2 regions of the Lachnospira eligens ATCC 27750 genome follow, and region 2 is predicted to be linked to the other one. Evidence: riboswitches for the same ligand, from Rfam matches in the RefSeq annotation. Region 2 holds a riboswitch; the other holds the start of a gene.
The links. Region 2 has a riboswitch for cyclic di-GMP ahead of EUBELI_RS01790 (CAP domain-containing protein). Riboswitches for the same ligand answer to the same signal wherever they lie in the genome.
Positions count from the first base shown of each region.

Region 1: it holds a riboswitch for cyclic di-GMP, as region 2 does, so the genes downstream of both, EUBELI_RS02595 (SMI1/KNR4 family protein) here and EUBELI_RS01790 (CAP domain-containing protein) in region 2, are expected to answer to the same signal.

Region 1 covers NC_012778.1:543,945-549,277, reverse strand. Annotated here, with positions in the region: gene EUBELI_RS02620 (hypothetical protein) at 626-1,126, opposite strand; gene EUBELI_RS02615 (hypothetical protein) at 1,152-1,463, opposite strand; gene EUBELI_RS02610 (hypothetical protein) at 1,522-1,764, opposite strand; gene EUBELI_RS02605 (hypothetical protein) at 1,831-2,013, opposite strand; gene EUBELI_RS02600 (SMI1/KNR4 family protein) at 2,138-2,668, opposite strand; gene EUBELI_RS02595 (SMI1/KNR4 family protein) at 2,674-3,465, opposite strand; cyclic di-GMP riboswitch class I at 3,528-3,643, opposite strand; gene EUBELI_RS02590 (1-deoxy-D-xylulose-5-phosphate synthase) at 4,116-5,333, shown strand, end outside.
Region 2 covers NC_012778.1:396,025-401,357, reverse strand. Annotated here, with positions in the region: gene EUBELI_RS01800 (homoserine dehydrogenase) at 1-562, opposite strand, end outside; gene EUBELI_RS01795 (ACT domain-containing protein) at 595-1,044, opposite strand; gene EUBELI_RS01790 (CAP domain-containing protein) at 1,453-2,244, opposite strand; cyclic di-GMP riboswitch class I at 2,321-2,407, opposite strand; gene malQ (4-alpha-glucanotransferase) at 2,536-4,152, opposite strand; gene EUBELI_RS01780 (chemotaxis protein CheW) at 4,145-4,645, opposite strand; gene prfB (peptide chain release factor 2) at 4,695-5,333, opposite strand, start outside.

The DNA.
Region 1 (5,333 bases), 150 kb from region 2:
ATATCCTCCTTATTCAGCCCCGCTGTCCGGCGGCACTGCTTCATATTCAATATTGATTTTTATTTTATCATAAATGTTTTCTCGTTTCAATGCGTCTTTGGAACATTAAATCTGCATATTAAAATCTGCTCATCAAAATCCTATGTATGCTTTTCCTGATTATCTGGCAGCCGGAAATCACTAAAACCCACTAACCATTATCAATCTCATAATTTAGTAGGTTATTTCAGGCAGCCTCTTTTCATTCTCCCACCAGTTCACCTACCAATCTGTTAAAATGTTTCTCCTTAGTAGGTCTTTTTCCTACTTTCCAGAGGAATGAACATTCATTTTATACTTATAAAACCTACTAAAAAGGCTTCTTCCTGCCTGATTAGTAGGTCTTGTTACTGTCAATTATCTTGAATATGTGTTAATGCTACCTACTATATTTATAATAATCAACGAACTAGTAGGTTTTCTCTCTTTTTATCAAAACTTTATGTATATCTCTCCCCAATCGTTTGGAAAACAAAAGTTACACCTTCAAACTTAAAAACACGATTTTTATATTTCTAATCACATATGAGATATTCCAGCCTATATTCTCTTATTTCATTTTCTTTTAATTCTCAATTAATAAAGCTCAAAATTCTTCCACTATCATCTCATCATCTATAAAAATCCTATTTTTCATAATCTTAAACCATATAGCATCCCCATGTATGTATTCTGAAAGCATCTTACATATATCAGTTTTATAATCACAATTCTTTAAAAAACTTAAGTCTATTGTATTATATTGCTTCATCTTCTCTGTATTTATATTAAACGTTGGATCATTATTGGGATATTCATCCTTTTCCATCCAATTTTCATCAGGTATGTCTATATTCATATATTTATCACCATATATGAGCATATATCTTTTTTTTCCAATACTAGACGAGCCTGTTTCTTCTATCTGCTGCCTGAGGCAAAGTGTATCCTCTAAATTATGCCAGAATAAAAAATATTCATCTTTGCTTTTGACAACCTTATCCCCTGGAATGTCTAAATATCCCGTACGATTATATGTATCAACAATATTCATATCTGCTATTTCTTTTTTTCTTTCTTCTGAAATATAATCATATATATAATCCATAATTTTACCTCGTTTTTTATTTCTATTAAAACAAATCAATAATTAATGTAATTATTATTACCCCCACTGTAAACATGATACCGTCTACCCTTGATTGTTCCCATTCTATCTTTTTATTACCATTAAATCTGTTAAACTTTGCCAGCCATATGATTGCCATAAAAGCCAATAGAACTATAATTATTATTCTTATAATAAGGCTCATTGGTGTCATTATAAATAGCACTATTGCAACAACATCTAATATAGCGCTTATAATATACCTTATTATCTTTGGAAGATAATTTCCTATAAATAACCATGCTACAATTAATGCAACTGCTATTATTGCTGCCATATATTTCCCCTTTTTACACTCATAAAATTAATTATATACTTCAATCAGAATTCCTCCACTATAATTTCATCATCAATAAAAATTTTATTTTTTTAATCTTAAACCATAAAGCATCTCCATGTATGTATTCTGAAAGCATCTTACATATATCAATTTTGTATTCACAATCTCTTAAAAAACTCATATCAATTGTATTGTATATTTTTAATTTATCTGTATTCATGTTAAAGTTTTCCGGATGAGCATCATCTGGAAATTCCACTTTTTCCTTCCAGTTTTCATTAGGTATCTCGATATCCATATATTTATCACCATATATTAGCATATATCTTTTTTTTCCAATACTAGACGAGCCTGTTTCTTCTATCTACTGCCTGAGACAAAGTGTATCCGGTGAATTATACCAAAATAAAAAATATTCATCTTTGCTTTTGACAACCTTATCCCCTGGAATGTCTAAATATCCCGTACGATTATATGTATCAACAATATTCATATATGCTATTTCTTTTTTTCTTTCTTCTGAAATATAGTCATATATATAATTCATAATTTTACCCCGCATCTCTTTATTAAAGCACATTAATAATTAATGCCATATCAACGCTACAGCTAATGAAGCAGCTATTATTGCTGTCATACATTTTTTCTCTTTATACCGAACCCATGATATGTTAATCATCGTGTTCCATTTCTGCTTTTTCCCTTTTATTTCTTTCACAAAATTCCATAAACAATTCTATATCTTCCTTAGACAATCCACCCCAAGCGCTATTTCTCTCAAATATTTGATCAATAACCTGAGAAAAATCATTTGTTCTATATGTAATATCTCCTTCATAATATCCCATGAATTCGCCATTATCATTGGAGAAGCATACTACTTCTCCATCTCCTGACATTTCTCCTATAACCGTCAGATTATCTGGCATAAAATTATGATGAAAATCATCTGTTCCCCAAAACATCGCACTCGTTCCATCAATCAGACATTTTTCTGTAAATCTGAGCCATTCCTTATATGTCTCTGGAATCTTTACGCCATTTGCCTCCTCCCATTTATTTAATTTATCTTCATCTATTGGTTCATTAAAATATGTTTTTCCAAGTTCATCATCATTGTCCCGCTTGTCACACCACTCATATAATTCTTCAATCTTACTCTTTAAACTGTTATTTTCTGGTATCTCTATCTTTGTATACATATTTATTATCCTCTCTTTCCTTGTCCATGCGCACCCAATATATGTTCCTCTGGTGTCAATGCCTGTATATTTTTCCACTCTCCTATATACTCTGGGTGTTCCTGATAACTCATCATATGATGCCCTTCATATCTTACAGGTGTTCCATTCTCATCTGTCAGTTTTTCTCCATTTTTATATTGAACAGGTTTTCCGGCATAAATTCTTTTATTGCCAGTGTCTAAATTTATATTATATATAGCTTCTATTTCGTCCCCATTCCACTGTCTTGTACAACGCCCATTATTTAATAATTCACGCTCATGAATCCAAAATCCCTGAATCGCTTTTCTTCTTAACAAATCATTTCTAGAAACAAAACGAATTTTATCATTTACAGCTTCTAACATTATTTTCAAATATTCTATTGCCCAGTTCAGTATATTAGTAAAGTCACCCACTTCCCTGATATAGCCATGGTCGTAACGGACAAATTCACCCATATTTACATCGAAGCACAATCTCTCCCCATCTCCAATTACATTTCCTACTACTATAAATTCCTCTGGAACAAGCTGACCATAATATCCATTCTTTGATGGCATAAATAATTCCAATACTCCTCCTGCAATATAACTATATTTGCTTAAAAGAAGCCATTCTTTATAATTTTCAGGTAATACAACCCCATTCTCCTTTTGCCATAAATCCAATTCTTCCATTGTGGCAGCATTAGAAAACTCTGAATAATCAGCATTATCTAATTTTTCACACAGCATTTTAATCTTCTCATATGCATTTTTAACTTGTTCATTCATAAATTATTCCCTCACTTCCCTTCAAAAACAAAAAAGCAGACAACATCACATTCCATGACATCATCTGCAACTCAACCATCTTATATCTTCAATATATCCAATACTCCCCAGACTACTGAATCAACTTAGACTTGTAGCTTTGTGTCCCTGCATTTCTGCAGGTTTACCCCTCTTTTGTTTTGAAAACTACTCGTTTATTATGTTATCATGGATCCCAAGGGATTTCAACTATTCAAATAGTGATTAGTAAAATATCATAACCCAATCCGATTGATTTTGCATTTTCAATCCGGCAGATTTTTAAGTTTCAATCCGATTGTTTTTCATTTTTATATGTTCTTATATTATTATCTAATAATTTTGTAATAATTGAATTAAAAAGAATACACTTGTAATATCCAATATCGCATGATATAAGGCCATTGGATAGATAACTATATTCAAGTTATGCACGAAACCCCCACGAGCTACCTTCTCATGGGGGTTTCTATTCCGTTCTGGCAGGATGGCTTATACCACAGGCTGACTACCTTTATTCATGTCTATCCAGCCATTTGCAGATATAATACGAATTTCTCTTGACCTAAACCTGACTTTAGGTGTTATTATATAAAATGTATTAAAATCTAAGATAAGGAGTATCAGAAAACATGTATATTGAGAATATTAACAGTCCTGCTGATGTGAAGAAATTAAACATCATGCAGCTTAATGTCCTTGCAGAGGAAATGCGTCACGCCCTTCTTACAAGAGCCAGCAGACACGGTGGACATTTTGGTCCTAACTTCGGTATGGTAGAAGCAATCATTGCCATGCATTATGTATTTGATTCGCCTAAAGATAAAATCGTATTTGATGTATCACACCAGTGTTATCCACACAAGATGCTCACTGGAAGAAAAGACGCATATCTTTATGAGGAGCATTATGATGATGTGTCAGGATACACTAATCCGAACGAAAGCGAACATGATTTCTTTACTGTAGGTCATACTTCAACTTCTATAAGTCTTGCCTGCGGTCTTGCCAAAGCAAGAGATTTAAACGGTGAAGACGGCAATGTAATTGCTGTTATAGGTGATGGTTCTTTAAGCGGCGGTGAGGCTTTGGAAGGTCTTGATTTTGCTTCTGAATTAAATAGCAACATGATTATCGTTGCTAACGATAACGACATGTCTATTGCTGAGAATCACGGTGGTCTTTATGCCAACTTAAAGCTTCTTCGTGAAACAAACGGACAGGCTGAATGTAATCTTTTTAAGGCAATGAACCTTGATTACATCTATGTTGATAAGGGTAATGATATTGCTTCTTTAATTGAAGCATTTGAAAAGGTTAAAGACACTAAAAAAGCTGTTGTTGTCCACATTAATACGCTTAAAGGCAAGGGTTATGCACCTGCTGAACAGAACAAAGAAAAATGGCACTGGCATATGCCTTTTGATATCGCAACCGGTGAATCTCTTTTCAAGGACGAAGAGCCTGATTTCTCTGACGCTTCTTTAGAATATCTGTTAAAGAAGATGGACGAGGATAAGAGTGTTGTTGCAATCACAGCCGGAACTCCTACTGTTATGGGATTTACTGCTGACATGAGAGCTAAAGCAGGAAAACAGTTTGTTGATGTTGGTATCGCAGAGGAAACTGCTGTTGCATTAGCTTCCGGTATCGCTGCTAACGGCGGAAAGCCTGTATTTGGCGTTTACAGCTCATTTATACAGAGAGCCTATGACCAGATTACTCAGGATGTATGTATTAACGGCAATGCTGTAACATTTGCAGTATTTGCAGGTTCTGTGTACGGGATGAATGATGTTACACATCTCGGACTTCAGGATATCCCTATGCTCAACAGCATTCCGGGACTT
Region 2 (5,333 bases):
GATTTCTTTCTGCATATCCGAGTGCCTGTGCCTCTTTAAGAACCTCCTGATATGAGATTCCTTCTCTGCTCATCTTAGTAAGAATATAGTTAGTTGTTCCATTAAGAATACCTGTAATCTTAGTAATCTCATCTGCTGTAAGAGACTGGTTAAGCGGTCTGATAATTGGAATTCCACCGCCTACTGATGCCTCAAACATGAAATTAAGTTTTCTTTCTTTAGCCATCTCAAGAAGCTCCGGACCGTGTGCAGCAACAAGTGCCTTATTAGATGTACACACACTCTTTCCTGCTTCAAGTGCCTTCTTAACAAATGTAAATGCCGGCTCTACACCACCCATAACCTCAACAACAACCTCTATCTCAGGGTCATTAATTATAAGATCTATATCATGAACGATTTTATCCTGAATTGGATCTCCAGGAAAATCTCTTAAATCAAGTACACTCTTAACCTCAATAGTATCTCCTGCTCTCTTTGCAATTGAAGCACCATTGGTATTTAATACCTCAACCACTCCTGATCCTACTGTTCCATAACCTAACACTGCAATCTTTGCCATATCTGCCTCCGTTTTCTTTAATTGCTTATATATCAGATAGATGCATCACTGCTTAATATCTTAAGATATCTTACCCCTTTAAGTCTTTCTATCTGCTCTATCATTTCTGAAGAATCTCCTGTAGTTGGAAGAATATCCACGCTGAGCGTCAGCGAAGCAATTCCATTAACAGGAATTGTCTGATGAATAGTAAGAATATTCGCCTTGAATTCTGCAACCTTCTTCAATACCAGGGAAAGCAGCCCTGGTTCATCGTCCATAGACAATACAAATGTAATGGTTTTACCCTTTACATTCTCTCTAAACGGAAAAATATCATCCTTATACTTGTAATAAGAACTTCTGCTTATTCCAACTTTCTCTGTAGCATCTGCAACAGATATATTTTCAGTCTCAATAATTCTGTTCGTCTCCGCTACCTTAAGCAGAACCTCAGGCAGAGCCTTTTGCTTAACGACATAATACTTAATATTATCTGCCATACTGCGTCTGTACCTTTCTATTGTCCGTTTTACAAAGACAATTGTTCTTCAATGTCTTTCTCTGATAAACAACTGTCTACCGCACAAAGAATATTACCATATATGTATACACATTGCAAGCATATAATTATATTCTCCTTGCGAGTAGCGCAGATGCCATAACTTCGTTATGGCATTGTCGCGGTGCTTCTCGAATATACTTAACAAAAGGACAGGCCATGCAAGCATGCCTGTCCTTTCATTAAGTATATTCTCCGCGCTACTCGCGCAAAAAGAAACCCTCACACAACGGGAGAGGAATGTGAGGGTTTCGCTTCTTGTGAAGCTTTATAAAAACAATGCCGCAAATACATTGTTCTTACCATATTAAGTTGTATCTATATTATGTAATTTATTGTCTGCTTATAATTAATCCATGAAGATTGCTACCCAGTAAAGGTATCCTTCTGAGTCTGCTGCAACACCTACACCAACTCTGCTGTACTTAGTACTTGTCATACATGCATAATGTGTTGCTGAATTGTGCCAGCCATTTACTATCTCTACAGGGCTTGTCTGATATCTGCCCATGACCTCACCGAAATATCCGGCCTGTCCAAAATCTGAACATATTGAAGAAGCATTTCTTCCATCTGGTCTTTTATGCTTGCCATTCTCTATAACAAAGTAATCATTAACTGCATTCTCTGATGCTCTTACCTGAGCCATATCTGTAAGAATTGCATCATATGTAACTGCAGACACACCTGCTGCTGCACGTTCTGCATTGATTCCTGATATAACCTGTGCAACTCTTTCATCTGATGGAGTCTGTACAACAGGTACTGGTGCTTTTGTCGCAGCCTCCGTATGTTCTGTTACCTGAACTGCCTCTGTGGCAGTCTCTGTCTGTGGCTGAGTCTCTGCAATTGTACTGCTCTGTTCTGTTACTGCCTCTGTGGCTTCTTCTGTTGTAACTTCAGTTGTTGCCTCTATAGCAGCTGTCTCTGTATCAGTTTCTGTTTCTTTCTGGGCAATTGTTTCCTTAACTACTGAATCTGTTGCATCATTAGCTGCCGCAACTATTGTTTTGGCACCATCATTATCTGAATTAGGTGTTCCTGCTACTTTAGCCGCGAAACCAACACCGATACCAAATACAAGTACTGCTGTTGCTATCGTTACATTTTTAATCCACTTTTTAGAATTATTCCTTTTCATATCCATATCCCCCGTTCAACAAAAAAGGCACCCGATAACCGGATGCCTGAAAAATACTAATCATTTGCGTTGATTGTAATGCAACCGGCTGTCATTCTGATAAAATCAGTTAAGACCCTTGGCTTTGCGTCATAGCCTTTCGACTACTTTGCCAACATATTAACTTGTCTCTTTATATGAATATAATACCACCAATCTAAAATATGTAAATAGTACCATCGAACTATTTTTTATTTTTCATTCAAAAAAGGGGGAGGAAATTTATTACCAATTTCCTTCCCCATCCTAATATTACTTTCTTTCTCTATCAAATACACTTGCAAGATATCTCATGCATTCCAGTTCATGTTGGCCTAACTGACCTTTCTGCATTCGCCATTTCCAGTTATTGCCCATGCTTGATGGAAGATTCATTCTTGCCCAGTTTCCAAGCTTTAGAATGTCCTGAACAGCAAATACTGTAAGAACAGCAACGCTTGAATACGCAGCCCTGAATACCTGGTCAACCATTCTTCCCTTATCTCTTGTATCAAGATAGTCATAAGCATATCCTAATTCCCAGTCGCCCCTGTCTTCAAAGAAACCAAGCAAGGTTTCGTTATCATGAGTTCCACCATAGCACACAAGATTTTGTTTATAATTATATGGAAGATGCGGATTCTTTCTATCTCCTCCAAATGCAAATTCAAGGACCTTCATTCCCGGATATCCATTTTCTTTAAGAATCTTTGCCACTTCAGGAACTTCAACACCTAAGTCTTCAGCAATAATCTTCTTATCACCGATAGATTCATTAATAACATCAAGCAGTTTCTGTCCCGGTCCCTGTCTGTACTCACCCTGTCTTGCATCAGGCATATCTGATGGAATTGTATAGTACTTCACAATTCCTATAAAATGGTCAATTCTTATGACATCATACAGCTTTGCTGAGGCTGCCATTCTCTTTCTCCACCAGCTGAATCCATTTGCTTCCATTTTATCATAATCATAAAGAGGATTGCCCCATTTTTGTCCTGCATCAGAAAATGCATCTGGCGGTACACCTGCAACCTTTATCGGTGTTAAATTCTCATCCAGCTGGAATTCTCCCTGATTAGCCCATACATCTACGCTGTCATATCCCATATAAATAGGTATATCACCTATAATCTCTATACCATTACTATTAGCATATTGTTTAAGCGCATTCCACTGTCTGTAGAATTCAAACTGTATGAATTTCCAGTATCCTATATCATCCGAAAGCTGTTCTTCATATTGGCTCATCGCCTCTGGCTTTCTGAACTTTATATCAGTTTCCCATTCACCCCATGAGACATTGTTAAAGTGAGACTTTAATGCCATAAACAGAGCATAATCCTCAAGCCAGTCTGCATTATCTTTAACAAAATTATCAAACTGCTTATAAAGAGGAAGTCCCTTGGCAAGCGTCTTCTTGCTTTCTGCACATGCATCCCTAAATCTGTCGTAAGCAATTCTTAATATATCAAATCTGTTATTATATATCTTCTCATAACTGACATATCTTTCGTCGCCAATATTTCCATCTCTGTAGGTTCCGAATCTTCCATTAACAGCGTCATCTTCAGAAACATTTACAGGCACAATTCCATCGCCCCAGTCTCTTGAAATAACCTCTGACTTTAACAAGAACCCCTCCTCAATAAGCATATCAAGATCAACAAAGTACGGATTGCCTGCAAATGCAGAATATGACTGATATGGGCTGTCACCATAAGTAGTTGGTCCTAACGGAAGTACCTGCCAGTACTTATGATTACACTCTTTAACAAATGTAACAAAATCATATGCATCCTTGCCAAATGTTCCTATGCCATATGGTGATGGCAATGAACTTACTGGCATAAGTATACCTGCATTTCTTTTAAATTTCGTTTCAGCCATTTGCAGCACCTCCATTATCATTACTCATTTCTTCCGTAAATTTCTTAACGCTCTCTGCTTCTGACTGTGTAAGTAATTTCTCTACATCAAGAAGAATAACTAATTCCCCATTAACATTGGCGACCCTGTCAAGATATGCTGTATCATCCGTTCTAGCCAGAGCCGGCATAGGAACAATACCATTTGCATCAATATCTCCAATCTCAAGTACATCATCAACTTCAAGTGCCAGCTTAACCACGCCAGGAATATTAACAATAATTGTACTGTCTTCGCCAATACTTCCAACAGCATCATCCGTGCCAAACTTTTTTCTTAAGCTGAAAGCAGGGATAACCTCCCCTCTCAAATTAACAATTCCACTGATATACTCCATTGCATTAGGAACTCTCACAATATTAATCTCCCGTTCTATCGACTGGACAAGATTAATATCTACTCCAAACTGTTGATTGCCTAATCTGAAAATCACCGGTTTAATATAATCCGCCATACTGATGTACCACCTTTCACTATCATTCAGTTTACTACCTTAATATCTGTTACTCTTCAGTTTTTCCCGTACTAATCCATGTTAAATATGCATTTATGAACGGATCAATGTTTCCATCCAGAACACTTCCTGCATTAGCAACTTCCTTATTAGTTCTGTTATCCTTAACCATTGTATATGGCTGAAGAACGTAACTTCTTATCTGGCTTCCAAAATTAATATCCTTGACATCTCCTCTGATTCCAGATAGATTCTCTGCATTCTCAGCCTCCTTTAAAAGATAGAGCTTAGCCTTTAACATCTGCATAGCTTTATCTTTATTCTGGTGCTGAGATCTTTCATTCTGACACTGTACAACAATTCCTGTTGGAAGATGTGTAATTCTGATTGCAGATGATGTCTTGTTAATATGCTGTCCACCAGCTCCACTTGAACGATATGTATCAATTCTTAAATCATCATCATTAATCTCAATATCTATATCCTGATTAATATCAGGCATTACGTCACATGATACGAAAGAAGTCTGTCTCTTACCTGCCGCATTGAATGGAGATATTCTTACAAGTCTGTGAACACCATGTTCAGATTTCAGATGTCCATATGCATTCTCTCCTCTTATCTCTATAGTAACCGACTTAATTCCTGCTTCTTCACCTTCAAGATAATCAAGTGTTTCTGTTGTATA